4 regions of the Agrobacterium sp. O3.4 genome follow, and region 1 is predicted to be linked to each of the others. Evidence: predicted binding sites of a transcription regulator. Region 1 holds the regulator's gene; each other region holds the start of a gene.

What was found. Region 1 encodes LexA, which represses DNA repair genes until DNA is damaged. Its sites were predicted from a motif close to TGTTCNNNNTGTGTTCNG; they were not measured.
Region 2: the regulator LexA is predicted to act here: its motif matches at 4,491-4,508, upstream of M0412_RS09260 (PA0069 family radical SAM protein).
Region 3: the regulator LexA is predicted to act here: its motif matches at 3,148-3,165, upstream of ruvC (crossover junction endodeoxyribonuclease RuvC).
Region 4: the regulator LexA is predicted to act here: its motif matches at 1,704-1,721, upstream of M0412_RS17195 (ImuA family protein).

What each region holds. Positions count from the first base shown of each region.
Region 1 is NZ_JALPZP010000001.1:1,200,168-1,207,980, reverse strand. It holds gene M0412_RS05835 (ComEC/Rec2 family competence protein) at 1-168, shown strand, start outside; gene M0412_RS05830 (glutathione S-transferase family protein) at 188-865, opposite strand; gene lexA (transcriptional repressor LexA) at 1,279-2,001, opposite strand; gene M0412_RS05820 (VOC family protein) at 2,214-3,095, shown strand; gene kdsA (3-deoxy-8-phosphooctulonate synthase) at 3,095-3,940, shown strand; gene eno (phosphopyruvate hydratase) at 4,078-5,352, shown strand; gene M0412_RS05805 (septum formation initiator family protein) at 5,697-6,014, shown strand; gene pdhA (pyruvate dehydrogenase (acetyl-transferring) E1 component subunit alpha) at 6,168-7,211, shown strand; gene M0412_RS05795 (pyruvate dehydrogenase complex E1 component subunit beta) at 7,229-7,813, shown strand, end outside.
Region 2 is NZ_JALPZP010000001.1:1,900,066-1,907,878, reverse strand. It holds gene M0412_RS09280 (F0F1 ATP synthase subunit B) at 1-244, shown strand, start outside; gene M0412_RS09275 (F0F1 ATP synthase subunit B) at 246-731, shown strand; gene M0412_RS09270 (phosphotransferase enzyme family protein) at 1,074-2,057, shown strand; gene M0412_RS09265 (ribonuclease HII) at 2,230-2,883, opposite strand; gene M0412_RS09260 (PA0069 family radical SAM protein) at 3,222-4,379, opposite strand; gene M0412_RS09255 (glycosyltransferase family 2 protein) at 4,666-5,184, shown strand; gene M0412_RS09250 (glycoside hydrolase family 75 protein) at 5,345-6,205, shown strand; gene M0412_RS09245 (FAD-binding oxidoreductase) at 6,278-7,714, opposite strand; gene M0412_RS09240 (L-threonylcarbamoyladenylate synthase) at 7,766-7,813, opposite strand, start outside.
Region 3 is NZ_JALPZP010000002.1:295,310-303,122, reverse strand. It holds gene M0412_RS14090 (DinB family protein) at 1-470, opposite strand, end outside; gene M0412_RS14085 (DUF2945 domain-containing protein) at 507-725, opposite strand; gene ruvB (Holliday junction branch migration DNA helicase RuvB) at 779-1,819, opposite strand; gene ruvA (Holliday junction branch migration protein RuvA) at 1,948-2,565, opposite strand; gene ruvC (crossover junction endodeoxyribonuclease RuvC) at 2,594-3,106, opposite strand; gene M0412_RS14065 (methyl-accepting chemotaxis protein) at 3,357-5,666, shown strand; gene M0412_RS14060 (LLM class flavin-dependent oxidoreductase) at 5,794-6,795, shown strand; gene M0412_RS14055 (YebC/PmpR family DNA-binding transcriptional regulator) at 6,853-7,599, opposite strand; gene M0412_RS14050 (pyridoxamine 5'-phosphate oxidase family protein) at 7,799-7,813, shown strand, end outside.
Region 4 is NZ_JALPZP010000002.1:973,654-981,466, reverse strand. It holds gene M0412_RS17200 (DNA polymerase Y family protein) at 1-987, opposite strand, end outside; gene M0412_RS17195 (ImuA family protein) at 902-1,666, opposite strand; gene M0412_RS17190 (DUF1304 domain-containing protein) at 1,897-2,253, shown strand; gene M0412_RS17185 (glycerate kinase) at 2,258-3,544, shown strand; gene M0412_RS17180 (hypothetical protein) at 3,661-3,909, shown strand; gene M0412_RS17175 (bifunctional diguanylate cyclase/phosphodiesterase) at 3,916-6,159, opposite strand; gene M0412_RS17170 (hypothetical protein) at 6,056-6,286, shown strand; gene M0412_RS17165 (MetQ/NlpA family ABC transporter substrate-binding protein) at 6,358-7,137, opposite strand; gene M0412_RS17160 (methionine ABC transporter permease) at 7,171-7,813, opposite strand, start outside.

The sequences.
Region 1 (7,813 bases):
ATAAACTTTGCCGACAGCGATCAGCCTGCGGTCGTCGGACGGCTGCGCGCGGCGATTGCCGGGGCGGACAGGCCATGGAGCGAGCACCGCTATTACAACTGGAAAACCGACCGTTTCGAATACGAGGTGCCGGAACCAGTCAGGCAGTTGCTGGCGACACCGCAATGAACGTCGCCAGCATGGATATTCAGACCTTCACACGCAGATCGGCAGTCATTTCACCAATGCCGCCGATTTCCTCCTCATGCGCCGCATCGCGCCAGATCTCATTCAAACCGGCTTCATACCATTCACGCATGGCGGGCAGGGCCAGCAGCCGGTCGCAATAGGCTTTTGCCGCAGGTGAAAGATCAGCGCCATAGGTCTGGAAACGGAACGCGACAGGGCAGAAGAAAGCATCGACCGCCGTGAATTTCTGACCGGCAAGATAAGGACCGCCGAATTTTGTCAGACCTTCGCTCCATAGCGCATCGATGCGCTTTATGTCTGCCGCAAGCCCGGCATCGCCACCCTTCGGCTTGACCCGAATACCGACCGACATCGGATAAAGATTGCGCAGCGAGGAAAAGCCGGCATGCATTTCACTCGCCGCCGAACGCGACCATGCCCGCGCCTGCTTGTCGCCTGCCCAGACGCCCTGGTGCCGTTCTGCGAGATATTCGGCGATCGACAGCGTTTCCCATATCGTCACGCCATCATCGACAAGGCAAGGCACTTTGCCGGTCGGCGAGAAGCTGGAAAAGGCGACACCTTCGCCAAACGGAACAAGTTTTTCATCAAAGGCGATACCCAGAGTGCGCATCAACACCCACGGCCGCAGTGACCATGAAGAGTAGTTCTTGTTGGCGATGTAAAGATCGTACATGGCTTATCTCCCGGATATGACGCGCATTTCTATACCTGTCGGGGCATGATGGAATATCGAAAATAATCCATGGCACTCATAAATCGCGTTGATGAATGGCAGGGGCTTTGCATCGAGTGTCACCATTCGGTGGCAGCGTCAGGCCGGCCGCATCCCGCAAGCGTCAACGACCTCACGCGATCAGAAGTCCACGGCGTACGACGCATTGGTGATAACAGGCCGGTGAGGAGTGCGCGACAAAGATATCCATATGAAACTGGAACTGATCTTTACCAGACGAGATGTATCCGTCTGCGGGAAGAATAGGAGTGCCCGAGACTCACATGGTCAGTCGAACTAAGAAATTGCCGTTATCTTCGACAGGCGCCGCCGCATGACGACACCTGTCTCGAGAGAATGACGGCCAATTCAGATCAATGGTAACGGCGTATAAGCCCGACCAGCTTGCCTTGAATTTTTACCCGGTCAGGCCCGAAGATACGGGTTTCATAAGCGGGGTTGGCGGCTTCCAGCGCGATGGAAGCGCCCTTGCGGCGGAACCGCTTCAGCGTCGCTTCCTCGTCATCCACCAGTGCCACGACGATATCGCCCGGATTGGCGGTATTGCTGTTGCGGATGATGACGGTATCGCCGTCGAAAATCCCCGCCTCGATCATCGAATCGCCCTTAACTTCGAGCGCGTAATGTTCACCCGAACCCAGCATGTCCACCGGTACGGCAACATCATGGGTGTTGTTCTGGATGGCGGAAATCGGCACGCCGGCGGCGATGCGGCCCATGACCGGCACCGTGGCAGCACCACCGAGATCGTTGGCGGGCGCCTTGGGCGCAGGTGCGGGTTCCGGTGCCTTCGGTTTGCCGAGGCTGCCTTCGATGACGCTTGGCGAAAAGCCGCGCTGCGGCCTCGCACCAGGCGCATAGGCCTCCGGTAGCTTGATGACTTCCAGCGCCCGTGCCCTGTTAGGTAGCCGGCGAATAAAGCCGCGCTCTTCGAGGGCGGTTATCAGCCGGTGGATGCCGGATTTGGAAGCAAGATCGAGTGCGTCCTTCATTTCATCGAAGGAGGGCGGCACGCCGGACTCTTTCATTCGTTCATGAATGAAGAGAAGCAATTCCTGCTGTTTGCGCGTGAGCATGAGGAAAACACCCTTGAGAATCGTAGTGGAGGTCGCGAAACAAATACAGAACGAACACTATATGTTCCATATGTGTTCCGCAATCCCCTAAAATTTCGTGAAGCTGCTATCTGTTGTTTTGATAATTTGCCTGAAAGCACGAAATTGTGCTTTTCTGCCGTCCGGACTGTTCCGGCATGGCCATGCCGCATGCGACAGGAGGAAGCAGGGAAATGACGAAACCATACCACATCGACCATCTCGTATTGCCTGTCGAGCACATCGACATTGCGGCAAATCGCCTTGGAAACCTGGGATTTACGGTAGCGCCTGCGGCTCTTCACCCCTTCGGCACGCAGAATGCCTGCGTTTTTTTCGCCGATGGAACGTATCTGGAGCCTCTCGCAATCGCTAACCCGGCTAACTATAATGCATCGATTGATCGCGGAGATGTGTTCACCGGGCGGGACCAGGCCTTCCGGAAACAGGTTGCAGGCGAGGGATTTTCCGCTCTGGTCGCTGCGACACAGGACGCTCGTGGCGATCACGACCGATTCGTAGCCGCGGGCCTCTCGGCCGGGAATGGCTTTGAATTTTCGCGGCCGGTCAAAATGCCGGATGGTTCGCAGAGCGAGGCGGCCTTCCGGCTGGCTTTTGCAGCAGGCGGTTCCGCGGAGGATTTCTTTCTGTTCAGTTGCCAGCGGCTGCAGGCCCTGCCGGGCGACCGCTCAGTGCTGGAGCGCCATGCTAACGGCGTTTCCGGTCTCAGCGAGATCGTCCTGTTTTCCGGTGGTGATGCGAATGCGGTGCGGCTAATCGAAACTGTTTTCGGCTGTGATGGCAAAATGTCCCCGGATGGTGATGTGCTTTTCGCAACCGGCAATGCCCGCATAAGACTGACGCAAAAGCCGGTCTTCGGCGGACATGCCTTTAATATTCCCGAAGAGGGCGGCGGTGGATTGCGCGGCGCAGGCATCGTCTTTTCCGTTCGCGATCTTGCCGTGACAGAAGCGGTACTTGCTGCTAATGGCGTGTCCAGCACAGAAGCGGCTGGCCGGCTGGTGGTGCCCGCAGCACCCGGTCAGGGCGTTGCCTTCGCCTTCGAGGAAAAATGATGAGCGTTACGAACAATCTCAAAGTCACCGCCGGCGATGGCGCCAGCAAGGTCTCCTTTTCCAATACCGAGCGTTTTTCGCTGATTGCCGGCCCCTGCCAGATGGAAAGCCGCGAACATGCCTTCATGATTGCCGGCGTGCTGAAGGAACTTTGCGACAGCCTGGGCATCGGCCTCGTTTATAAATCCTCCTTCGACAAGGCGAACCGCACGTCGCTTTCCGGCAAGCGCGGCATCGGCCTTGACAGCGCGATGCAGGTTTTTACCGATCTGAAGAAGGAATACGGTTTTCCTGTTCTGACTGACATTCACACCGAGGAACAATGCACTATCGTATCCGAAGTGGTGGATGTGTTGCAGATTCCTGCCTTCCTCAGCCGCCAGACCGATCTTCTCGTCGCCGCCGCCAGGACCGGCCGCGTCATCAACGTCAAGAAGGGCCAGTTTCTGGCGCCCTGGGACATGAAAAACGTGCTGGCCAAGCTCAACGAAAGCGGCAACCCGAATGTGCTCCTGTGCGAGCGCGGCGCGTCCTTCGGTTACAACACGCTGGTCTCCGACATGCGCTCGCTGCCGATCATGGCTTCGCTCGGCGCGCCTGTTGTCTTCGACGCCACCCATTCGGTGCAGCAGCCGGGCGGGCAGGGCGGTTCCACCGGCGGCCAGCGCGAATTCGTCGAGACGCTTTCGCGCGCGGCCGTGGCGGTCGGTGTCGCCGGCCTCTTCATCGAGACTCATGAGGACCCGGACAATGCACCGTCTGACGGCCCCAACATGGTGCACCTGAAGGACATGCCGAAACTGCTGGAAAAGCTTCTGGCCTTTGACGCGATCACCAAAGCCTGAGGCCGTGCGTTTCGTTTGTGCCAATCGATTTTAAATGGCGGGCGCTCCGTTTCTGCCGCCCGCCGTCATTGTAATTTCTTCGTCATCGTCTAAGACAGGCGACGGAAAATATCTGTTCCATTCCCAAGGGAGAGACCATGACTGCCATTACCGATATCATCGCGCGCGAAATTCTCGACAGCCGCGGCAACCCGACTGTTGAAGTCGATGTTTACCTCGAAGACGGCTCCATGGGCCGTGCGGCCGTTCCCTCCGGCGCCTCGACCGGCGCGCATGAAGCGGTTGAGCTGCGCGATGGCGGCAAGCGTTATCTCGGCAAGGGCGTGGAAAAGGCGGTTGAAGCCGTCAATACGGAAATCTTCGACGCCATCGGCGGTTTCGACGCTGAAAACCAGATCCAGATCGACCAGATGATGATCGCGCTTGACGGTACGCCGAACAAGTCGCGCATCGGCGCCAACGCCATCCTCGGTGTGTCGCTCGCTGTCGCCAAGGCTGCAGCCGAAGCCTCCGGCCTGCCGCTTTACCGTTATGTCGGTGGCCCGAACGCGCATCTGCTGCCGGTTCCGATGATGAACATCATCAATGGCGGCGCGCATGCCGACAACCCGATCGATTTCCAGGAATTCATGATCCTGCCGGTTGGCGCGGAGAACATCCGTGAAGCCGTGCGCATGGGCTCGGAAGTGTTCCATACGCTCAAAAAAGAACTGTCCGCACAGGGCCACAACACCAATGTCGGCGATGAGGGCGGTTTTGCACCGGGTCTCGAAAGCGCGCCGGCAGCACTCGATTTCATCATGAAGTCGATCGAAAAGGCTGGCTACCGTCCGGGCGACGACATGTTCATCGGTCTTGACTGTGCTGCGACCGAATTCTTCAAGAACGGCAACTACGTTTATGAAGGCGAAGGCAAGACCCGTTCGCCGATCGAGCAGGCCGAATATCTGGCTGAACTCGTTGCCAAGTATCCGATCATCTCCGTCGAAGACGGCATGGCGGAAGACGACTGGGACGGCTGGAAGGCTCTGACCGATCTCATCGGCAACAAGTGCCAGCTGGTCGGCGACGACCTCTTCGTCACCAACTCCGCCCGCCTTCGCGATGGTATCAAGATGGGTGTCGCAAACTCCATCCTCGTCAAGGTCAACCAGATCGGCTCGCTCTCCGAGACGCTCGATGCAGTTGAGACCGCACACAAGGCTGGTTACACCGCCGTCATGTCGCACCGTTCGGGCGAGACGGAAGATTCCACCATCGCCGATCTCGCTGTTGCGACGAACTGCGGTCAGATCAAGACCGGCTCGCTTGCCCGTTCCGACCGGCTCGCAAAGTACAACCAGCTGATCCGCATCGAAGAAATGCTGGGTCCGCAGGCTGCCTACGCCGGCCGTTCGATCCTGCGCGGTTAATTCCGGCAGTATTGGTTTGTGATGCGGCCCGCCGCCTTGGCGGGCTCATTCAGAGGCGAGCGGTAGCATCCGCATTCAGTTACCCGGACCTGATCCGGGGTCTAGCGCGATCAAGTCCTTGATCGCGAAAGACTCTCCCCACAGCGCAGACGCGCTGTGGCTGGATGCCGGATCAAATCCGGCATGACGAGGGTTCTTTTGACGTCGCTGCCGTTCTTAGCCCGCCCTCCGGCGGGCTTTTTTCATGCCCAATTGCCAATCGCAATTTAAGGTCAACGGATAGTTAAACAATCCGGCTTAGTCTCGAGACTCAAAGGTTATGCGTTTTAAGGCTTCTCTGCGGCATGTGGACCAGACATCATAAAAAGAGACGATTCGGCCGTTTGATCGTTCCGGCCATCACGATCGCTTTTCTTTCCTATTTCGGCTATCATTCCATCCATGGCGACTTCGGCCTTCAGGCAACGGAGCGGCTGGAGCGGCAGCGTATTGCCAGAACAGCGGAGCTTGCAAAGCTGACGCAGGCGCGTGTAGCGCTGGAGCGGCAGGTGGAATTGCTGAGCGACGGCTCGCTGGAGCGGGACATGATTGATGAAATTTCCCGTTACCAGCTGAATATGTCCCGCACGGACGAAATTGTCATCATGAACACATATTTCTGATTAACCGAAATCTGGTTAATTTAACATTTGTGATTTATTCACAGCATCTTAGCGTGAATATGTGCCATGCGTTTAAAGCATTGCTGCATGGCATTTTCTTGCATATGGTACGCGCCAATCTATCCATTCAAACGGCAACTCAGGGAGGGATGAATGGCGCCGCGAAAACCAGCGACCGTATCCGGCCGCAAGACCACGGCAAAGGCTGCAACCGAATTCACCGGCAAGAACAGCCCGGACTTCTCGAAGGAAGACGAACTTCACGCCTATCGTGAAATGCTGCTCATCCGCCGTTTCGAGGAAAAGGCCGGCCAGCTCTATGGCATGGGCTTCATCGGTGGTTTCTGTCACCTCTACATTGGCCAGGAGGCCGTCGTGGTCGGCATGCAGATGTCGCAGAAGGAAGGTGATCAGGTCATCACCGCCTATCGTGACCATGGCCACATGCTGGCTCTCGGCATGAGCGCCCGTGGCGTCATGGCCGAGCTGACCGGCCGCAAGGGCGGCCTGTCGAAGGGCAAGGGCGGCTCCATGCACATGTTCTCCAAGGAGAAACATTTCTATGGCGGCCACGGCATCGTCGGCGCACAGGTTTCGCTTGGAACCGGTCTTGCCTTCGCCAACCGTTATCGTGGCAACGACAATGTTTCCGTGACCTACTTCGGTGATGGCGCTGCCAACCAGGGCCAGGTCTATGAGAGCTTCAACATGGCTGCTCTCTGGAAACTGCCGATCATCTATATCGTTGAAAACAACCGTTATGCGATGGGCACCTCGACCGCCCGCGCCACCGCACAGTCGAATTATTCGCTGCGCGGCCAGTCTTTCGGCATTCCCGGCATCCAGGTGGATGGCATGGATGTGCGCGCCGTCAAGGCCGCCGCCGACCAGGCACTGGAATATTGCCGCTCCGGCAAGGGGCCGATCATTCTTGAAATGCTGACCTACCGTTACCGTGGTCACTCCATGTCCGACCCGGCGAAATACCGTTCCAAGGACGAAGTGCAGAAGATGCGCTCCGAACACGACCCGATCGAGCAGGTCAAGGCACGGCTTCTGGAGCAGGGCTGGGCAAGCGAAGACGAACTCAAGGCCATCGACAAGGATGTCCGTGATATCGTCGCCGACAGCGCCGACTTTGCCCAGAACGACCCAGAGCCGGATGCGTCCGAGCTTTACACCGACATTCTGCTCTGATCGGGAAAGGGAACCCCATGCCAGTAGAAATTCTTATGCCCGCCCTTTCCCCGACCATGGAGGAAGGCACGCTTTCCAAATGGCTTAAAAAGGAAGGCGACAAGGTCACATCAGGCGACGTGATTGCCGAAATCGAGACCGACAAGGCGACCATGGAAGTGGAAGCCGTGGATGAAGGTATCATCGGCAAGTTGCTGATTGATGCCGGCACCGAAGGCGTCAAGGTCAACACGGCGATTGCCGTACTCCTTCAGGAAGGCGAAAGCGCCGACGACATCTCTTCTTCCGCCAAGAAGGAAGAGCCGAAGGCTGAAGCCGCAAATTCCGGTTCTGATGCCGCCGGCGGCAAGACCCGGGAAGCTGCTGAAGAGCCGAGCGCTGCCAAGGAAGCCGCCAAGGTTCCGGCAGCCCCGAAGATCGATGTCGCAGCCGATCCGGATATCCCGGAAGGTACGGAAATGGTGATGACGACGGTGCGTGAAGCACTGCGCGACGCCATGGCCGAAGAGATGCGCGCCGACGAAAAGGTTTTCGTCATGGGTGAAGAAGTCGCCGAATATCAGGGCGCCTACAAGATCACCCAGGGCCTGCTGCAGGAATTC
Region 2 (7,813 bases), 700 kb from region 1:
GGCACGTGACGCCGCCAAGGCCAAGGCTGACGCCGACCGCGCCGCCATCGAGGCAGGACTTGCTGAAAAGCTCGCCGCCGCCGAAAAGCGCATTGCCGGCATCCGGGACCAGGCTTTCGCCGATGTCGGCGCCATTGCCGAGGAAACCGCGACCGCGATCGTCGACCAGCTGGTTGGCGCCAAGGTCAAGGACACCGACGTCAAGGCCGCCATTGCCGCCGCTTCTAGCGTAAAGGGAGCCTGACATGGCATTTGATGCATCATTTTTCGCTCTTGTCGGTCTCGTCCTTTTCTTTGTCCTGATCGCCTATCTCAAGGTTCCGGGCATGCTCTCCAAGTCTCTGGACGAACGCGCCCAGAACATTCAGGACGAGCTGGCCGAAGCCAAGCGCCTGCGGGAAGAGGCCCAGCACCTGCTGGCCGAATATCAGCGCAAGCGCAAGGAAGCCGAAGCAGAAGCCGCCGGCATCGTTGCCGCCGCTGAACGCGAAGCCGCTGCCCTGACGGAAGAAGCCAAGCAGAAGACGGAAGAATTCGTCGCCCGCCGCACGGCTCTGTCGGAACAGAAGATCAAGCAGGCCGAAGAAGACGCCATCGGCGCCGTCCGCGCCGCCGCCGTTGACATCGCCATTGCCGCTTCCGAGAAGCTGCTGGCCGAAAAGACCACGGCTGCCGCAAAGGCCAAGCTTTTCACCGCCACGATCGGCGAAGTGAAGTCGAAGCTGAACTGAGATTTATCTCGGTATTGTTCAAAACCCCTCCGGCGCGAGCCGTGAGGGGTTTTTTCGTCTGGGCCCCAGGGATTGGTTAGAAATATGGCACCGACAGGCCTGTCGAAATGCTGTTCTTTTAGTGGGCCACCCATACAAACGGTCAGCTTGCGGGGGGCAGGTTAAAGGGACGGGTATTGGCAAACTTTGGGGTTTGGCTTTCTGGACCCTAAATATTCGATGGCGCGTCCGCGTTCACCAGCAACGATTATTGCCGCAGCAGCAGATTTCCCTATTCTACGGAGCAAGCGACTAGGTCGCGATGCTGAGACAGCCTCATGAAGCTCCGCAGGACATAGCCAAATGATCGACTTTTATCCGCTGTATTCTACCCCACAGAGTGAAGCGATCGAAGATTTTATCAATCGGCACTACGAACTAAAACAACCTGTATCCTGTAAGCTGCTTCAGCGTGGATTTAACGACGTTTATCTCGTCACCGTGAACGACAGCGAGCGTTATGTGTTTCGGCTTTCCCACCGTCGTTCCCGTGGCGCAGCCGACGTCAAAAGCGAAACTGCATTTCTGTCCCATCTCTCGAAATCAGGAGTTCCAGTTGCCGGGCCAGTTCCGACACGTGAAGGCGCTTTCTTCGTTCGAGGCCAGGCGCTGGAAGGTGCGCGCGAGGGCGTACTTTTTAACGCGCTTGGTGGGCGTGAAGTGCATGCCGCTGATGCTGGCGATGCCCGGGCTAATGGAAAGACCCTTGCTCTTGTGCACAACGCCGCAGAGACATTTTCCATTGGCGAAACGTTATATCGGCTTGATCTCGAACATTTGTTGCATCGGCCTCTCGCACGAATACGCGACAGCGGAATTGTGGATGATGCGCAGGTTCTCGTTGATCTTCAAGACATCGCCAAGCGCGCAGCAACGGCGATCGAAGCGGCCGGTGATCTGACTTGGACATATTGTCATGGAGATTGTCACGGTTTCAATTCGCGTATCAATGAGGCTGGTGAAGCTGTATTCTTCGACTTTGATGATGGAGGTCCGGGGTATCTCGCTTATGATCTCGCTGTCTTCCTCTGGGCTCAAATCTCCTTTGGCCGGGAACAGATTACCGTCTGGCACGCCTTCGTGGATGGGTATCGGGCAATTCGGCCGATATCGCCTGACGACTTCGAAGCGGCGCTGAGGTTTGTGACGGTTCGTCACCTATGGCTTATGGGTGAACACGCAAGCCGAACCCACGAATGGGGAAGCAACTCTGTCGAATGGATTCCGAGGCAGGTTAATTTTCTCACCAAGTGGGAGATCGATCGATTTTCCGATCGTCTGTTCTGAGGCTGACGCCAGCACGCCATGCTGAAAAGACTGGCCGCTCTCTGTTTCAGACAAAGTGGCGTCCTGACTTGCACCCGCTTCCGGATTTTATCCGTGTCGATGTATTTTGCATTGCGAAGGTGCTGATCGAACAAATTTATCTGAATCACGAGTTGCGTCCGTCGCGCCACGATCAATCCCGCTTTAGCGGCCTGAAACTCATCCTGTGCAGCGGGCAGGGGCCATGGCTTTCGATAGCGCGCAGATGGGCCGGTGTGCCGTAACCGGCATGGCCCTCAAAGCCATAGGACGAATGCACCACACCGGCGCGCTCCATCATTCGGTCACGGGTCACCTTGGCGATGATTGAGGCGGCGGCGATGGAGAGGGAGCGGGAATCACCCTTGATGACGGCTTTGGCCTCGCAGGCAATGCCGGGCGGCCTGTCGCGGCCGTCGGCCAGCACGAGAGCAGGGGAGATTTCGAGACCGAGCACGGCCCGGCGCATGGCGTCGAGGCTGGCGCGCAGGATATTCATGCTGTCGATCAGGCCGGGGCCGGAGGAGGCGACCGATACGATGGATGTTTCCATGATCTGGACGAAGAGGCTTTCCCGTTTCAGCTTCGTCAGCTTCTTGGAATCGTCCATACCCTCAGGAATATTGTCCGGATCGAGGATGACGGCTGCCGCAACCACAGGGCCGGCGAGCGGCCCGCGGCCTGCCTCATCCGTACCCGCCACGGGCCAGAGTCCCTTCTTTTTTGCCTCAAGTTCGAAGGAGAAATCCGGGCCGGTATCGGCGAGATCGAAGAGGACAGGAGAATCGGGTGGTGCGCGGCGTTTCATGCGGCGAAACTTGCACACACACCCGATCTCCTGCAAGCCCCCGGAGGCGGGCGATGACAGGCAGGGTGAGCCGGGTCGAGGGGGCGTGGCTCACTATGCCCTTCAGGTCATCATGACCTTTGATCCTCCAACGGGGCGGCGGAGGAAAAACGATCGCACGCGAGGCGGCGGTTCCGGGGGGCAATGTCCGGCTGGCCAGGGAAAACCCGCCGGGCATTTCGTGGGGAGCGTGGCCGCCCGAAGGGAAGAGGCCAGCGCTCCTTGTCGTGTTCCATCTGATATCGTCGCACCCGCTGTGTGATGCTTCGATCAGGCAGGATATTTTCAGCGTCTGTTTTTTAAAGCAGCGACAATTGGACCCCTGCGCCGCCCGGCGGCACGAAGAGATCGTCGCGCAGATGAATGCCGCGACGGATGAGGCCAAGCCGTTTCGTTGCCATTTCGAAACGCCTGCCAATTTGCCAGGCGTAAGGGCCGGCGCCCTTCATGCGTTTCCCGAACTCCGCATCATAATCCTTGCCGTCGCGCATGGAGCGCACCAGTGACATGACGTGACGATAGCGGTCCGGATAGTTGCGTAGCAGCCAGTCGCGGAAGAGCGGGCTCACCTCCAGCGGTAGGCGCAGCAGCACGTAAGATGCCTCGCTCGCACCGGCGGCCTTGCCGGCTTCCAGAATGCGTTCGATCTCATGATCGTTGAGTGCCGGAATGACGGGTGCCATCATCACGGCAACCGGAATGCCCGCCTCCGTCAGCGCCTTGACCGCTTCCAGCCGCTTCTCCGGGGTGGCGGCGCGTGGCTCCATGTTGCGCGAGAGCTTGCGATCCAGCGTCGTCACGGAAATGCCGACCTTGGCGAGACCCTTTTTGGCCATGGGGGCCAGAATGTCGATATCCCGCTTGATCAGCGCCGATTTGGTGACGATGGCGACGGGATGGTCGGCCTTGGCCAGCACTTCCAGTATCTGCCGCATGATGCGCCATTCACGCTCGATTGGCTGATAAGGATCGGTATTGGTGCCGATGGCGATCACCCGCGGCTTGTAGCCCGGTTTTGCCAGTTCTCTTTCCAGAAGTTTCGCCGCATCCGGCTTGGCAAACAGCTTCGATTCGAAATCCAGCCCGGCCGAAAGACCCATATAGCTGTGCGTAGGCCTTGCGAAACAATAGATGCAGCCATGTTCGCAGCCGCGATAGGGGTTGATGGAACGGTCGAACGGGATATCGGGCGATTCGTTGCGGGTGATGATGCTGCGCGGCTTTTCCACCTGCACCTCGGTGCGGAATTCGGGCATGTCTTCGAGTGTCTGCCAGCCATCGTCGAAAACTTCGCGCTGCAGGGCCTCGAAGCGTCCATCCGGATTGATCCCGGCGCCACGGCCACGACGACGGTCGATCTCGATCCGCAGGCCCGATGCATCGGCCAGCGCATTGGCAATATCTGGCATATGGCTCGGCTGGAAGGCAGCCTGCCCCGAAAGCGTATGGTTTCTCATCTGGATGCTCCCGGGCGCCGCGCGCCTGAAGGCCCGCCAAACACCCTAAACCGTTTCCGTTCGAACAGGCTTTCATCACCTCTTCGATGATTAAATTCCTAACGCAAAAATGAGAACAATACAAGAACAAAAATGCAGAACCAATATTTGTCCACATCCCGGCAGGGAAAGGTTGGGGGAGTTATTTCGCCGCGGGGCGGGGGGTGCCGATCCGCACCGGGAATGGCGGATTTTACCACGATGGGAATAGTGGCAATTAATTGTGCGATGCGTTAGAGCTATGCATATGTTGACAGTCATAATGGAATGCCGGGATCAGGAACCGGAGCTGGCGCATACCTTGTCTGCGCTTGTAACCGGTGCCGTGGAAGGGCTTGTAAGCGACGTGGTGATCCTCGATCACGGCTCGCGCGATGGATCGTCGCGTGTCGCCGATGCCGCCGGTTGCCGCTTTTATGGGCAATGGGACATTGAAGATGTCATGCGCTCTGCGCGCGGACAGTGGATATTGCTGGTGGAGCCAGGTGCGCGGCCGCAAAGCGGCTGGATTGAGGAAATACTGGAATATGTGACGGTATGTGCGGAGCCGGCGCGTTTTTCGCCCTCCCGTTACCACAAGCGCCCATTCTTCAGCCGAATCATGCGTCGTCCGCCGCCGCTGGAACATGGCTATCTGATGCCTAAGAAACATGCGGTGGCGATTGCGAAATCCGGCATGGGCCTGACGCAGTTCGTCCATGCGCAAAAGCCGCGTCGCCTGAATGCGGAACTGCTTCCTGCCTGGACCGCCCGGCCGTCGGGCTAACCCGCAATCCTGAAGCTGCTGGAAGAGTTATTCTGAAAAATTGAAGATTGAAACGGGCAGAAATGCCGGGGAGACACCCGATTCTGTCCCTGAATAAGACTGGACTCGACTTCTGCATGAATAAATGCAACCTATACATGTTTTGTAGGGGGAGGGTTGCATGTCATACGGATTTTTCAGGTCGAATTCTTCCAGGATGCACGCTGTTTTCTGCGCTGCCACACTATTGGCGCTGCCAACGACTGCCTTGTCTCAGGCCCTGTGTGGAACCGGAGGTGTCGTTTTTTCCACAAAGGAACTCAAGGTCGATGCCGATGGGGCGCCCAACTCTTATCTCGTGAATGGCGAGGGGCTGTCCTATACCTGCGATGGGCTGACTGCTGTCGGTTCAACGCCCGATACGGACCCTAGGGGATGGCAAAAAAAATGCCAGAATGCCTGGAAGAAAGCCGTTGCCACGGGTGATTATTCGAAGGTCAGGATATTTGGCTTTTCAAAGGATGATAACAATAAGCCGATAATTCAAAAGGCTGGCGATCCCTTGCCCGGCAAGGCTTTTATCACCGAAACATCTGTTTCGGTTCCCGATGGACCGGCGGGAACACAGAGGCATTGGGTCGATGCCACCGAAATTCCCTATGTTGTTTTGTCCAGCAGCTTCGTGAAGAAATATGGCGTGAAGGACGGTGATATCGCCGTGGTCTATCGCCCGGCGACCAAGCGCTTCGCTTACGGGGTTTATGGTGATGGCGGCAAGCTCGGTGAGGCTTCCGTGCGCTTCCACCAGGATATCGGCAACAATCCGCTGGTGAACAAGGGGGGCGTTCTGAGAGCGAAATCGGGCATTGCCGACCAACGCAAGAATAAAGATCCAATCCCGGTTATCACGGTGGTGTTTCCCGGAAAGACGTCCCATCCGACCGTTGACGCCCAAAAATGGCGGGCTGAAATTGCGGCAATGGGAAAAACGCATTTCGACAATTGGGGCGGCCTTCAGAAATTGATCGAATGCGCCCGTTAGTTTGAGCCGGCCCTGTCTTGACGCAAAGGGGGCGGCCAACAGCCGCCCGCAACAGTCTTCCCAATCACCCACCTAGCCGGCGGCAAGCACCTTGCCGGGGTTCATGATGCCGGCGGGGTCGAATGCGTGCTTGATACGGCGCATCAGGTCCATTTCGATACCGGGCCGAATGGCGGCCAACTCGTCGCGTTTCAGCTGGCCAATGCCATGTTCGGCGGAAATGGAGCCGCCGAGCGACAGAACGATACCGTGGACGATCTCGTTCATGTCCCGCCAGCGGCCGAGGAATTCGGCTTTGTCGGCACCCACCGGCTGGGAAATATTGTAATGGATGTTGCCGTCGCCAAGATGGCCGAAGGCGCAGACGCGGGCGCCGGGAATAGCGGCGATAACCGCCTTTTCCGCCGTCGCCATGAATTCCGGTATTTTCGAGACCGGCACTGAAACGTCATGCTTGATCGAGCCACCTTCCGGCTTTTGCGCATCCGACATGCTTTCACGCATGTGCCACAGCGCCTGCCGCTGGGCTTCTGACGCGGCAATCACCGCATCTGCAACCAGCCCGGCCTCAAAACCGCGCTCCAGCAGCGATTGCATCATCGTCTCGGCTGTCTCCGCCGAATCGGAGGTGGAGATATCGATGAGCGCGTACCATTCATGCGGCGTCTGCAGCGGGTCGCGCACGCCGGGAATATGTCTGGTGGTGAATTCGACGCCGATGCGCGGCATCAGTTCGAAACCGGTCAGCGCCGTGCCGCAGAGGTTCGAGGCCATTTCGAACAGCTTCAATGCGTCTTCGGTGGAGCCGAGCCCGGCAAACGCCACCTGATGACCGAGCGGCTTCGGGAACAGCTTCAGCACCGCGCCGGTGATGACGCCAAGCGTGCCTTCCGAGCCGATGAAGAGATCGCGCAGGTCGTAACCCGTATTGTCTTTTTTCAGCCGGCGCAGCCCGTTCCAGATCTCACCGGTCGGCAGAACGACCTCAAGCCCGAGGCAGAGCTGGCGCATATTGCCATAGGCAAGCACCGCCGTGCCGCCGGCATTGGTGGCGAGATTGCCGCCGATGCGGCAGGAGCCTTGTGAGCCGAGTGACAGCGGGAACATCCGTTCCACCGTCTCCGCTGCCTTATGGATGTCATCGAGAATGCAGCCGGCATCGGCGACGATGACATTGGCGACCGGATCAATATCGCGGATGCGGTTCATGCGCTCCAGCGACAGGATGATGTCGGTGCCTTCGGACCGGGGCGTCTGGCCGCCGACAAGCCCGGTATTGCCGGTCTGCGGCACGATGGGGGTGCCGCTCTCGCTCGCGAGCTTCAGGATGGCGGCAACTTCTTCAACCGAACCGGGCTTGATGAGCAGCGGCGAGGCGCCGCGATAAAGCCCGCGATTTTCCACCAGACGCAGCGCCATTTCCACCGGGTCGCGCACCGCATTTTTATCACCGACAATGGCGGTGAAGCGGTCGAGTATGTCGGAGGAGGGAATGGCGGTGGTCGTCATGGGCGGCGTCTCGCTGTCGTTTGAAACATGGGCGAAAGGGGTTGAGTGGCGTCAGCCTCTCGGTGCGGCGGCGCGGGAAAGGCGGTCATTGATCGCCTC
Region 3 (7,813 bases), on a different contig from region 1:
TGCGGCGGCTTTATCGTCGTGCCGGACAGCATGGCATGCGCCTGCCCGCGATGATGCGTCTGGTGCTGGAAGAGATGGGAGAGGACATCGTCGCAACGATCCTGCTGGATACGCGCGCCACGATGGATATTGACCGTGGCCGCGAGGCCGTCTTCATCCAAACCGTCGACAAAGGCGATCAGTACCTCGTCAAGTTCCGTCTGGGCGGTGTGCAATTCCGCCATGGTGGAGAAGGGCTCCTCTTCGGCAAAGGCGGCCAGACCGAGCGTTCCACCCTGCAGGGCATCGATATAGAAGCGGTCGACGGTGTAGATGTGGTTCAGCGTCGCCCTGAAAGTGGGGAAAAAACTGACGCGCGGAGCGATGAAAGCTTCCTGCGAAAGCCGCAGACAGGCCTGATGCAGTCGAGAATTGGCCAGCCGGTTGTTGCGAGCGAGTTTGCGGAAAATCCGCAGCGGATCGTAAGGCATCAGCGTCCCTCCGTGACCGCCGGATGGCGGCGTTGTTCAATCGGCCCGCTCAAGCTCCGATCGACTTTTCAGAACCTTTGCGCCGTCTTCCTGTTCGATCAGAAAAGCGGGCTCGTCCTTGCTCGCCTTCCGCTTGATCCTGGAGCCGGCGATTGTGCGCTCAACATCATCCATGAAGGTCTCGACAATCTTACCTTCACCGGTTCCGCTACCCCAGTTCCAGCGAACTTTCGTTCCCTTGCGAAATGCCGACATGATCATCTCCTTACCAAAGATGGTCAAATGCCAGCGTACCGGGGCTTGTTCCCTCAATCGTCTTCCAGCGTCAGCCGGAACTGCGCGGCCTCGAGATCCTTCGGCGGCTGCATGCCAAGATGTTTCCAGGCGGTTGCGGTCAAAATACGCCCGCGTGGCGTGCGCTGGATGAAGCCCTGCTGAATCATGTAGGGCTCGATAATGTCCTCGATGGCATCGCGTGGCTCCGAGAGGCCCGCGGCGATGGTTTCGATGCCGACCGGGCCGCCGCCGAAATTGACGGCAATCATGGTGAGATAACGCATATCCAGCTGGTCGAGGCCCATATTGTCGACCAGGAGCCGCGTCAAAGCCTCGTCGGCAATCTCGCGGGTAACGGCTTCGGCCCGCGCCACTTCAGCGAAATCGCGCACGCGGCGCAAAAGCCGACCGGCAATACGCGGCGTGCCCCGCGCGCGCCTTGCGATTTCCCGTGCACCGCCATCGGTCATATTGAGCCCCATCAGCCGCGCCCCGCGCCGGACGATCAGTTCCAGCTCATCGACCGTGTAGAAGGCCAGCCGGACGGGAATGCCGAAACGGTCGCGAAGCGGTGTCGTCAGCAGGCCGAGGCGGGTCGTGGCGGCAACGAGGGTGAATTTGGAAAGGTCGATCTTCACCGAGCGCGCCGCCGGCCCCTCGCCGATGATGAGATCGAGCTGGAAATCCTCCATGGCGGGGTAGAGGATTTCTTCCACCGCTGGGTTGAGGCGGTGAATTTCGTCGATGAAGAGGACATCGCGCTCCTCGAGATTGGTGAGAAGTGCGGCAAGATCACCCGCCTTGGCAATGACCGGCCCTGACGTGGATTTGAAGTTGACGCCGAGCTCCTTGGCCATGATCTGCGCCAGCGTCGTCTTGCCGAGACCGGGAGGGCCGACGAACAGCACGTGATCGAGCGCCTCGCCCCGGTTCTTGGCGGCCTCGATAAACACCTTGAGATTGGCGCGGGCCTCTGCCTGGCCGGTAAAATCGTCCAGCGACTGCGGGCGTAGCGTGGTGTCGATATCCTCACCGCGCTTTTCCGGGGTAATCAGTCTCTCCGCATCGCTCATTCAGGGCATTCCATTGTTATAGCCGAATTCATCAGGTAACCGTCGCCGCTATATCATGAGTATCGCAACAAGGCGCTTCACGAAATTCAGGATAGGCCTGCGCTCCACGCCCGCCTGCCAAGCCAGTCTTACCGCGAAAGTTCCTTCAGCCCCAGCCGGATCAGCTTGGCGCTATCGCCGCCCTCACCGCCATTCTTCAGCGCGGCGGCAACCGCATTGGCGGCCTGATCACGGGAATAGCCGAGATTGGTGAGCGCGGAGACCGCATCGGCAACCGGCGCGGAGGCAACGCCTTCCCCAAGTTCCTGCTTGAGCCCGATGGACGCCGAAGCATCCCCAGCGAAAGCGGGCGCCTTGTTGCGAAGTTCCGTCACGAGGCGAACCGCCACTTTCGGCCCCACGCCGGGCGCACGCGAAATCATTACCTTGTCCTGAAGTGCTATGGCATTGGCGAGCTCGGAAGGCGACAGGGTGGACAAGACGGCCAGCGCCACTTTTGAGCCCACTCCCTGCACACTCTGCAGCAGGTTGAACCATTCCCGCTCCAGTGCGGAGAGGAATCCGAACAGCTTAAGCTGGTCCTCGCGCACATATGTCTCGATGAACAGCACCACCGCCTCTCCGACGGAGCCGATTTTCGACAGTGTCCGCGCCGAACAATAGGCGACGTAACAAACGCCATGCACATCCACCAGCACGTAATCCGCGCCGATTTCCTCGATGCTGCCCTTCAATTTTCCGATCATGATGCCGCCCGCTCAATGAGACCTATATTCAACCGGCCGCCAGGAGCCGCCGCATCCTGTCACCACCGCGATTATGGGCGTGGCAGATGGCGATGGCGAGCGCGTCCGCCGCATCGTTACCCTTGAATTCGGCCTTCGGCATCAGGATTTTCAGCATCATGTGAATTTGCTGCTTTTCGCCGTGCCCGACGCCGATAACCGCTTTCTTGACCGCATTCGGCGCATATTCGAAGACCGGCAATCCTGCCCGTGCCGGAACCAGCATGGCAATGCCGCGCGCCTGACCGAGTTTCAGCGTGGCCACCGCATCCTTGTTCACGAAGGTCTGCTCCACCGCCGCCTCATCGGGCTGATGGCTGTGCACGATGTCCGCCAGCCCGTCATGCAACTGGCAGAGCCGGGAGGCAAGGTCCATATCGCCGTCCGACGTTACCGTGCCGGAAGCGACAAACCGCAGGCTGTTGCCGAGGGTGTCAATCACACCCCAGCCGGTGCGCCGCAGTCCGGGGTCGATGCCGATGATTCGAATCGTCTTTTGCATGAGTTACCTTATCTTTCCGGTTGCGACCCTGCCAGCGATAAGTGAACAAAACGACAACATTGATCAAATTTGCAACACAGCATTTACCTCTGCTTAAACCGCGTACCGCATTGTTCCCCCACAAAACCAAAAAAAAGGGGAGCTGCGGACATGATGATCCGCAGCACAGTATTTTCGCCATATCAGCCGTCCGATGGCGCCATCCATGCATGGCGCGGGAACTGAACCGGCATTGGGGGCTGCTTCGGCCATGCTGAACCGTTTTCATTCCATATCCACCAAAGTGCTGGTGATTTTCCTGGCGCTGATGGCGGTATCCACCGGGGCTCTGACACTTCTCGGTTATCAAAGCAGCAGTGGCGTTCTCGAAGAACAGGCGTCGAAATCGATGGAGAGCATTCTCGTCTTCCGCGGCGACATGCTTCAGGAACGCCTTGAACAGCTGAAGACGCAGGCGGACTCCATCGCCAAGATCGAAGCGCTGCAAATGGCTGTTGTTTCCATGCGCAGCGGCTGGGCGACCGTACAGAAGAATTCCGGTGACGCAAAAGCGGAACTGCAGCGCGTCTTCGTCAAGGAAAATCCATTCGGCGAAAAGGAAAAGCTGATCAAGCCGGAAAACCCAAGCGGCTTTTATTATTCGACCCATGAAAAGACCCAGACGGATATCGGCGGATATCTGCAGGGAACGCCGTTCAGCGACGTCCTTTTCATCGATCCGGCCGGCACGGTCTATTACTCTTATCTGAAGGGAACGGCCTTTGCGGAAACCGTAACCGGCGGCGTCTGGACGGAAAGTGGTCTTGGCGCGGCATTTGCACGCGGTGCCGCGAATGCCGAGAAAGCCGTCAACGACATTGCGCAGACCAGTTTCTCCGGCCTGCGCATAGACACGGCAACAAAGGAGGCCGGCATTTATTTCGGCGTTCCGGTCGTCAAATTCGGTGCCTTCAAGGGCATCGTCCTCTTCCGTGTCAAGGAAGACGTGTTCAGCCAGATACTCGCAAAGGGCATCGCGGCCGGCAGTTCCGAACAATCGGCAATCATTTCGGCGGACGGCAAGGTTCTGGGCGTACAGGGCGAAAAGCTCATCGGTCTCGACCCGGCAATCTACGGGTTCCATGGACAGGCGCTGAACGCCGCCGGCATGACGATTGCCAAGATCGACCGCCCGGATGGCGAGGCCAATGCCTATGCCCGCCCCTTCTCCTTTGCAGGTGAAAAATATCTCGCCGTCGAAAGCATGTTGCGCAGCGAACTGAATGCGGGTTCCATCTCGATTGCCGGCACACTTGCCGTGATCGGCCTTTGCGTTCTGGCCGCCATGTGTGCGGCAACGGCCTTTTTCGCACGGCGCCTGTTCGCCCCGCTGGAAAAGCTCGCCGGTCTGACTGGCGAAGTGGCGGCAGGTCGTCTCGATACTGAGATCGGCAATCAAGACCGGAAGGACGAGATCGGCCGCATGGCGCGGGCGCTCGGCAGTTTCCGTGAAAAGCTTATTCTGCAGCGGGAGATGGAAGAGACCGCATCGCGCACCCGGGAGGAAGCCGAAACCGCCCGCCGCGCCCATCTTGCCGAGCGCGAAGCCGAAGCCGGAACCCTGCAGATGGTCGTGCAGTCTCTGGACGAAGGCTTGGACCGGCTGGCGAATGGCAATCTTGCTTATCGCATCGACACAGTATTCCCCGAGGATCTCGAAAGCCTGCGCCACAACTTCAATACGGCGCTTGCCCGGCTCAGCGAGACCATGCAGGCCATCGGCGGCAATTCCACCGCCGTTCGTGGCGGTTCCGAAGAAATGCGGGTGGGTGCCGACCAGCTGGCGGAACGCACCGAGCGGCAGGCGGCCTCCATTACCGAGACTGCAAGCGCCATCAAGGCCATCACCGAGGCCGTCCGCGATCAGATCGAACGTGCAGAACAGGCAACGCGTATCGCCCATGACGCGAGCACGGAGGCGACAGCATCCAGCCGCGTGATGGAGCAGACCATCGCCGCCATGGAGGCGATCCAGACCTCATCGCGCCAGATCAACCAGATCATTGGCGTCATCGATGAAATCGCTTTCCAGACCAACCTTCTTGCTTTGAATGCGGGTGTGGAAGCCGCCCGCGCTGGCGACGCCGGCAGGGGGTTTGCGGTTGTGGCGCAGGAAGTGCGTGAACTGGCGCAGCGTTCGGCCGCTGCCGCCAAGGAAATCTCCAGTCTGCTGAAACGCTCCACCGACGAGGTATCCGCAGGGGTTGTCTTAGTCGAAAAGGCGGGCGCGTCACTCACCGGCATCGGCAAGCATGTGCAGACCATCAGCTCCCGCATCGAGGAGATCATGGAATCGACCCGCGAGGAAGCGCAAACGCTTGCGGAAATCAATGGCACCGTCACCAGCCTCGACACCATGACGCAGCAAAATGCCGCCATGGTGGAGGAAACGACGGCCGCCATTCATAACCTCGCCTCCGAAGCGGGCGAGATGGACGGCAGGCTCGGACAATTTGTGCTGGCCACTGACGGGCAAGCAGCGGCACACGGCAAAACCCCTCAATTCCGGCGGACCGGCTGAATATGGGGGCCTCTTCGGAGGCCCCAATTTTTTTGAACCATCCATCAATTCTATGCGACTTCTATGGTAAATCGGGACACGCGCCTTACATCCGCAGCAAAGATTTGAATTTACGCAGGAGCGTCGGATGATCCCCTTTTCCATTCTCGACCTTTCGCCCATCGGCGAAGGCGAGAGCGTCAGCGCGGCGCTTGAAAATTCCCGCCGCATGGCAATCAAGGCCGAAGACCATGGCTATAACCGCATCTGGCTGGCGGAACACCATGGCATGCCGGGCATTGCCAGCGCCGCGACATCGCTCGTCATCGCCCATGTGGGGGCGGCCACGAAACATATCCGTGTCGGCTCCGGCGGTATCATGCTGCCCAACCATTCCCCTCTCGTCATTGCCGAGCAGTTCGGCACGCTAGCGGCGCTGCTGCCCGGCCGGGTCGATCTCGGTCTTGGCCGCGCGCCCGGAACCGACATGCGCACGGCACGGGCGCTGCGCCGCAATCTCGATGCCGGTGCGGAAAACTTCCCGCAGGACATCATCGAGTTGCAGCGTTACCTCGGCCCGCCGCAGCAGGATCAGGCGATCCTTGCCGTGCCGGGCATGAATTCCAACGTGCCGCTCTGGCTGCTCGGCTCCAGCACCTATAGCGCGCATCTCGCCGCGGCACTTGGCCTGCCCTATTCCTTCGCATCGCATTTTGCCCCTGACATGCTGATGGAGGCGATCCATATCTATCGCGAGCGCTTCCAGCCCTCGGAGGTGCTGGACAAGCCCTATGTGATGGTGGGTGTGATGGGTGTCGGCGCCGAGACGGATGAGGAAGCGCAGCATCTCTTCACCTCGTCACAGCAGCAATTCGTCAATCTGCGCCGCAATGTCCGCACTCCGTTCCCGAAGCCGGTGCACAGCATGGATGACTACTGGAACGAGATTGAGCGCTTCTCGGTGGAACACACTTTGCGTTTCGCCGCAGTCGGCTCGCCGGAAACGATCGAGCGCCATCTCGGTGGTTTCCTTGCCGAAACGCAGGCAGACGAACTGATCGTATCGATGCCGATCCATGACATCGAAAAACGGCTGCGTTCCGTGGAAATTTTCGCCGATGTCCGGAGTTCCATCAGGAAGGCCGCCTGAATAGAAAAGCCCCGGAGCGATATCGCTGCCGGGGCTTTTCTTTAAGAACATGAAACGTCAGGCGGAAAGCTTGGCGAGAATTTCTTCGGAAACCTCGAAGTTGGAATAGACGCTCTGCACGTCGTCATCGTCTTCGAGATTGTCGATGAGCTTCATCAGCGACTGCGCCTTTTCTTCATCCACCGGCACCGTGTTCTGCGGCTTCCAGATGGCCTTGACGCTTTCGGCCTCGCCAAGCACGCCTTCCAGCGCCTTGGAAACCTCGTTCATCGCTTCGAAACCGCAGATGATGGTGTGGCCGTCTTCGGAGGATTCGACATCGTCAGCGCCCGCTTCGATGGCCGCTTCCATGACCTTGTCGGCATCGCCCACTTCCGCCTTATAGGTGATTTCGCCAACGCGGTCGAAGGAGAAGGAGACCGAGCCGGTTTCACCGAGTGCGCCACCAGCCTTCGTGAAGATGGAGCGTACGTTGGAGGCGGTGCGGTTGCGGTTGTCGGTCAGGGCTTCGACGACGACGGCGACGCCACCCGGGCCGTAACCCTCGTAACGAACCTCATCGTAGTTTTCACTGTCAGCACCGGAAGCTTTCTTGATCGCGCGCTCGATATTGTCCTTCGGCATAGACTGGGCCTTGGCGTTCTGGATTGCCAGACGCAGGCGTGCGTTCATGTTCGGGTCGGGCATGCCCGCCTTTGCCGCAACGGTGATTTCACGCGCAAGCTTGGAAAACATTTTGGACCGTACGGAGTCCTGCTTGCCCTTGCGGTGCATGATGTTCTTGAACTGTGAATGACCAGCCATGGAAAACCTGATTGTCTTAATTTGGAGATTGCGGGCCTTATAAGTGCGATACGCCCGCCGTTCAACCCCGCAAGCGCTTTCTCTTCCGTGAACAATAGAAGGAACTGATTTATCCGCTTCTCGTTTTGATCATGAACGCGGCAGATGAGGGCATGGATTTCTCTCCGTCGCAGCAAAACAGACCGGAAGGAGAAAACATATGGTCAGCCTGACT
Region 4 (7,813 bases), on a different contig from region 1:
GCCGAAGCCGGGATCGATAGTGTCGATGCGGTCAGTCAAAAGCCGGACAAGCTGTTTGACATCGCGCACCGGTCTGGACGTGCCGGCCCGTATGGCCTGCAGGCCGCTATCCACCCGGTGCAGCACCAGATCGACCCGGCGCGCGCCGAGGCCGCGTTTTTCCAGCGCGACGCAAAGTTCGGCAACCAGCTTTTGGCTATAACGGGCAATCGTTTCCGCCGCTGCGATGGGTTCGGGAAAGGCGCGCCGCACCTCCACCAGTTCGGCCACCCGCACCGGTTCGATGGGTTCGCCGATCTCGCCGAGCGCCTGGGAAAGACGGCGAACGATCTCGGGGCCGAAACGCAGGGTCAGCGGCGCGCGCGGGGCTTCGGCAAGCTCGCCGATGCTGCGGAAACCGAGCACCTTCAGCCCGGAAACGATACGCTCCTCCAGCCTCAACGCAGCAAGCGGCAAGCTGCTGATCGCCCTCCGCTGCCCGCCCGGCGGCACGATGCTGATTACCTCAGGGCTAAAACGCGCCAGCGCATGGGCCGCACCCCAGCTATCGGCAATGGCGGCGCGGGCGGCAAAGCCTGCGGCATGCAGGCGGTTGACCATGCCGCTCAGCATCAGCGTCTCATTGCCATGCAGATGATCCGCACCCGCCGTGTCCAGCACCAGCCCGTCGGGTGGGTCGGCGGCGACGATCGGGGCATAGATGCGCAGGAAATGAAAGGCCAGCTGCTGCAGGGCGCGGGCATCAGCAGCCGCATCCAGATCTTCAACGAGAAGACCCGGCACCAGCGCCTGCGCCTTGCTGACCGGCGTGCCGGGGCGGATGCCCGCCGCCTTTGCCGCCTTGTCGAGCGCCAGCACCAGCCGGCGGCTGCCCTGACGGCCAATCATGACCAGCGGCTTTTCAACCGGCGGCGCGTCCTTGCCCGAAAGACGCCGGAAACGATCCGTCGGCCATGTCGGCAGGTAGAGCGAGACGACCCTTTGCATCACAGGCTTCCACTTCAAATTCGGCACTTTCGCCACCGCGACATCGCAAGAGCTCCAGCAACCAGCGCGGCCTGCCCACCCCCGGCACCGGCAAGGGCGAAGAGGGCCGCACGGAGATGCGCCAGCGGGTCACCGCCGCCGTCGGCTCCCCGAACAGCGCCGCATCGGCTTGACGCCGGAAGCGGCGGATGGCGATGCCGGTAACCCCAGAGGTTTCCGCCGCCAGCTGCAGCCGCCGCGAGGCGGTCATCGGCAGTTTCGCCACTTCACCCATCACCGCGCCGAAACCATTGCAGCGCAAGCCCTCCTCGAAACAGTCAAGCACGCCTTTCTCATCGCGGCATTCAACGATGATGAGCCGGTTCTGCGACAGGCCGGCCTGTGTCAGACCTGGCATGAACAGATCCCGCCGGGTGACACACCATAAAACCTTGCCGGAAAGCCGTGCCGCCACACCGGCAGCAAACAGCGCTGCCGCTGCCCCATCGGCAACGCCATTGCCGCCACCGCTCAGCTCATGCAGGCAACCAAGCTTTAGCCCGCCTCCCGGCAGGTGATGGTCGATGGTATCCACGCCGAAAGGCAGGGTCTCGTGCAGCCGCTCAGGGCCGTTACCGATCCTTTCCAGCCTTTCACGCAGCTCTTCGACAACGAGCAACTGGTCCGCGCGCTTTTGCATGGCATGACGGTTTTCAATTCCGGATTTTCAATCTTGCTGTTCTTGTTTTGTTCCTATTTCAGCAAAGAGTCAAGCAACAGGCTGTCTCTCATCAACAGTTTGCACGGGAAGAGAGGATTAAGCCCTTGCAGCGCTTCGTCCCGCCGTTAAAACGGAATTGTCCGCTTGGTGCCGTTCTTCTCACGAGAACCGATGCGCCACGGACATCAGGGTTTTGGAGGAAACCGCCGATGATCGCCAGCATTTTGATTGCCGTGGTTGCGGCCATCCACATTTACATCGTCATTCTGGAAATGCTGCTGTGGGAAAAGCCGGCCGGCCGCAAGGCCTTTGGCCTCTCGGCGGATTTCGCCCGGCAGACGAAGGTGCTGGCCGCCAATCAGGGGCTTTATAACGGGTTTCTGGCAGCCGGGCTGATCTATGGGCTCATGCAGGGCGATACCGGGCTGAGCTTCAAGGTCTTTTTCCTCACCTGCGTTCTGGTGGCCGGTATTTTCGGTGCCGTTACCGCCAATACCATGAAGATCCTGTTCATTCAGGCGCTGCCCGCCCTTTTGGCGCTTGGCGCGCTCTGGATTGGAGTATGAACCGATGACCGCATGGAATGACAGCCGCGCCAAAGACGCCCTCAACCGGATTTTCATGGCGGCAGTCGCAAGCGCCGATCCGGCGAAGGTGCTGCAACACCACCTTCCCTCCCCGCCCAAAGGCCGCTGCGTGGTGGTGGGGGCGGGCAAGGCCTCGGCCGCCATGGCCGCAGCACTCGACAAGGCCTGGGCGGATGTCGATCTCTCCGGTGTGGTGGTGACCCGTTATGGCCATGCCGTCCCAACCTCCCGTATCGAGATTATCGAGGCTTCCCATCCCGTACCTGATGACAAAAGTGCTGAGGCGGCCAAACGCATTCTCGCCGCCGTTGAAGGCCTGACCGCCGAGGACATGGTGATCGCGCTGATTTCCGGCGGCGGTTCGGCGCTGATGGTCGCCCCCGCCGAAGGCATGACGCTTGCCGACAAGATGGCCGTCAATCGTGCCCTCTTGGCCAGCGGCGCGACGATTTCGGAAATGAACGCCGTGCGCAAGCACCTCTCCCGCATCAAGGGCGGACGGCTGGCGCTGGCCGCCAAGCCGGCCAAGGTTGTTTCACTGCTGATTTCCGACGTGCCCGGAGACGACCCCTCCGAAATCGCCTCCGGCCCGACGGTTGCCGATCCAAGCGATATTGAAACCGTGCGGGAAATCGTCTCGCGTTATGAGCTCGATCTTCCCGAAACCGTGCGCAGGGTGCTGGAAAAGGGCGAAGAAACACCGAAGGCCGGCGATATCGACGAGGATGTCAGGATGATCGCGGCCCCCTCGCTTGCCCTGCAGGCGGCGGCGGATGAGGCGGTGAAGCTTGGCCTTACGCCGCTTATCCTCGGCGATTCCCTCGAAGGTGAATCCAGGGATGTCGGCGCGGTCATGGCCGGCATTGCTCTCTCCGCCAGCCGCAAGGGCCTGCCGGTCAAAGGCCCGGCCGTTTTGCTTTCGGGCGGCGAAACCACGGTCACGCTGAACAGGGGAGTTGGCGGCAAGGGACCGGCCGGCAAAGGCGGCCGCAACACGGAGTTTCTGCTGAGCCTTGCACTGACGCTGAAGGGTGCTGACGGCATCTGGGCGATTGCCGGCGACAGCGACGGCATAGACGGCGTGGAGGATGCGGCAGGGGCGGTGGTGACACCGGATACGCTTGCCCGCATGCGCGCTGCCGGTGTCGATCCGCGCCAGTCGCTCGTAAACCACGACAGCTATACCGCTTTCAAAGGGGTCGGTGATCTCGTGGTGACGGGGCCGACGCTGACCAATGTGAATGATATCAGGGCGATCTTGATCGGCTGAAATCGGGAGGGGTGGAGCGGGCCACGGCCATCAGCTGCGCCCACCCGCAGGCACGGCCATTTTGACTATATTCTCGGAGAGGTATAATCTGGGGCATGTCCTTTGGAGCCTCAGCCATGCGTTCTGGAGTGCTCATAGCCGGGCTGATCATGGCCCTCATACCCACCTTGGCGGATGCTCACAATTGCAAATGCCGAAATCGCGGCACCATGTTCGAACTCGGCCAGACATCCTGCCTGAAGGTCGATGGCGGCTCCTATCTGGCGCGTTGCGAGATGAAGCTCAACGTCTCGTCCTGGACCAAGGTTCAGGACGGTTGCCCCGTGACACAACGGCTGCCGCAACAGTCGATACGCATCAATTGATGTCGTTTACGCCCCTGCCCGAAGAGCAAAGAGCGGCGCGTTCTGCGCTTCCACCATGATGGTGATGTCTTCGGCGGCCACCGGTTTCGAAAACAGGTAACCCTGCAACTCGTCGCAGCCGCATAGATGCAGGATGGCGGCCTGTTCTTCGGTCTCGATACCCTCTGCCGTCACCGGAATATCGAGCGATTTCGCCAGCGCCACGGTGGCCTGCAGCATTTCCAGAGAGCGCCCGCCATGTTCCAGCGCCACGACCAGTGACCGGTCGATCTTCATCCGGTCGAAACCGAAGCGGCGCAGATATCCGACGCTTGCAAATCCGGCACCGAAATCATCAAGCGCAATATGCAGGCCAAGCTGTTTCAGCTTGTCGATCGCAGCACCAGCCCGCTCCGGATGCTGGATGAAATAGCCTTCCGTCATTTCCAGCCGCAACCGTTCGGATGGCGTCTGCGTCGCCGCGAGAATATCCGCCACATGACCGGAAAAGGCGGGATTTCGGAACTGCACGGGTGAAATGTTGACGGATAGCTTGATGGACGGCCATTGCCGCGCCGTCTCGCAGGCCTTGTGCAGAACCATAAGGCCAAGCCGGTCGATGAGGCCACTGGTTTCGGCAGCCGCGATGAAGATATCCGGTGGCACGAAGCCATGCCCCGGCCTTTGCCAGCGCGCCAGCGCTTCCACCCCGGTAATGCAGCGCGTCGCAGCGTTGACGACCGGCTGATAGACCACGGTAATCTCGTCGTTGAGGATGGCGCAGCGAAGATCGGCCTCGAGCTGCAGCTTTTCCTCACGCAGCGCATCCATCTTCAGCTCATAGGAAACGTAACGCCCGCGCCCGTTCTCCTTGGCCTGATACATGGCCATATCGGCGCGGCGCAGCAGTTCCTCGCCATTGATATCGCCGGCGCGGGAAACCGAGGTGCCTATGCTGCAGCCGATGCTCGCCACCCTCTCGCCGATGCTGAAGGGTTCGGTGAAAAGTTCGAGCAGCGCCAGACACAGCTTGCGGCCTTCCGACCAGACATCGTTGCCCTGAATGGCGATTGCGAATTCATCGCCGCCGAGCCGCGCCAGCACCGCGCCTTCCGGCACCAGCACGCGAAGCGCTGCCGCCACGCCCTTGATCAGCCGGTCACCGGCGGCATGGCCGTAGGAATCGTTGATTTCCTTGAAACCGTCGAGATCGAGGTAGAGCAGCTTGATATCGGTTCTGTCGTGACGGGCCTTGCCCACCATGCGGTTCAGCCTGGCAAACAGACCGGCGCGGTTGCTGAGCCCGCTCAGGCGGTCGCGCAGCGCCTCTTCCCTTGCCGCCGCCTCATCCGCCTTCAGCCGATCAAGCGTGGCCGAACCGATGATGAGCAGTACCAGAAAGAACGTGCCGGCAATACCGAGCGCGGTGAAGACCACCGGCCGCGCCTCATGGAAACTGACATCGCCCGGCAAATGCGAGCGCCAGACGAGCCGCGCCAGCACATCGCCGAGCGGATTGACGATATCCACATGGTTGGCCGTAGGCGCATCGCCATATTGCAGTTCCAAACCATCGATGACGTAGTTGCGGGCAAGCTTGTCCACCATCGCCTGTTTGAGATGGCGGGCGAAAATCAGATAACGCCGCTCCGCACCAACGGGCGGCAGAGCGCCGGACTTCAGCCGCACCAGCGCAACGCCCGTGGCAGCAACACCATCGTCGGTTTTGACAAAACCGGTGACCTGGGAAGTGATGCCCGGACGCATGGCCCGCACGCGTTCGATCATCTCCTCCAGGCCTGCAGCGAAATAGGCGTCAGGCGCCCATGTGACGGGCTTGCCGTTCTGGTAGGCCATGCGAACCCCACCAGCCTCGTCGAGAACGACAGCGGTATCGAAGAGATCGTTGTTGACCGTCATGTCGCCGTAATTGCTGGCTATCCAGTCGAACCTGTCTGGCGCATAGACATATTCGGCGGCATCGTCCCAGGCGGCGTAGTCGTTGAGCGTGGCGCCAAGCTGCTCGCGGAAGGTGACCAGAGCACCCGCCGTGGTCTCGCGGGAGCGGGCATTGTCAAGCAGGTTCGCCTTTTCCCTGACCTGGCTGAGGGCGGACAGCACCAGCGCGGTGACGATGAGAAGCACCAGCGCAAAAGTGGACAATACGATGCCGACGGCGGTTCTGCGCCCGACCGGCAAATATTCCCCAATGTTTCGCGGCGCAATCCGCATAAATTCCCCTTCGAAAGCATCATCTTGCGAAGGAAACATTCAAAAGCCGTTAAACGGCATTGTGACGACGCCCCAAAAAGATACGGGTATAAAACGACAGTCTGGCTGCAAACCTGAAAAATCCTTCCATGAAATGCCGGGGGTTTTTCATAAAAAATGGTTTTAATCGCGCGCCACAAAGAAAAAACCTCCCCCGCGAACGGGAGAGGCCGAAACGTCCGCCAGGGCGAACAGGGATTACCAGGACGGGATGACCGTGCCGTTATACTTTTCCAGAATGAAGGCCTTCACTTCCGGGCTGTGGTAGGATTCCACCAGCGTCTTCACCCAGGGCTTGTCCTTGTCCTGCGCACGAACGGCGATGATGTTGGCGTAAGGGGACTTTTCGCTTTCGATGGCGATGGCGTCCTTCTTCGGGTTCAGGCCCGCTGCCGTGGCATAGTTGGTGTTGATGACCGAAGCGTCGGTGTCGTCAAGCGAACGCGGCAGCTGGGCGGCGTCAAGTTCGACGATCTGGATGTTCTTCGGGTTTTCGGTGATGTCGGCAGGCGTTACCTTCAGGCCGGCTTCTTCCTTGACCTTGAGAACGCCCTTGGAAGCGAGAACCAGCAGCGCGCGGCCGCCATTGGTCGGGTCGTTCGGAATGCCGATGGTCGCGCCGTCCTTCAGCTCGTCAAGGTTCTTCACCTTCTTGGAATAAACGCCCATCGGGGTGGTGATGGTGGTGCCGACGCTGACGAGATCGAACTTGCGGTCAGCGATCTGGTTGTCCAGGTAAGGCTGGTGCTGGAAGGAATTGGCCTGCAGCTCGCCATCGTTCAGCGCCTGGTTCGGCACGACATAATCGGAGAATTCGATGATATCGATATCGAGGCCCTTGGCGGCCGCAATCTTCTTCACCTGTTCCATGATCTGCGCGTGCTCGGCGGGGGTGACGCCGATCTTGATGGTCTCGGCCAGCGCCTGACCGGCGGTGAAGAGAGCGGCGAGCGAAGCCGCGAGGATGAGTTTTTTCATGGGTGTCTCCTTGGGTTGTTATTATAAACGCAGTTAATTCTTGCGGGTCCGCTTGTCGAAGCTGCGCGCCAGCCGGTCGCCGGCGCTCTGCACCAGTTGCACCAGCACGATGAGCACCAGAACCACGGCCAGCATCACGTCAGGCATGAAGCGCTGGTAGCCATAGCGGATACCGAGATCGCCCAGCCCGCCGCCGCCGACAGCACCAACCATGGCCGAATAACCGATGAGGCTGACAAGGGTGAGCGTGAGCGCCAGCGTGATGCCGGGCTTGGCTTCGGCAAGCAGCACCTTGGTGACGATCTGCAGCGGTGTCGCACCCATGGCGCGGGCAGCCTCGATCAGACCCTTGTCCACCTCGCGGATTGCCGCCTCCACCAGCCTTGCAATGAAAGGCACGGTCGCGACCGTCAGCGGCACGATGGCCGCGCTGGTGCCGATCGACGTGCCGGCCACCAGCCGGGTGAAGGGAATGATGGCCACGACAAGAATGATGAAGGGTGTGGAGCGCGCCGCGTTGACGATGAGGCCGAGAATACGGTTGGTCATAGGTGCTGGAAACAGTTCGCCCTTGCCGCTGGTGGCGAGGAAAACGCCCATCGGCACGCCGATGATGGAGCCGACGATGCCGGCGACCGCGACCATATGCAGGGTTTGCAGCAGGCCCTTCAAGAGA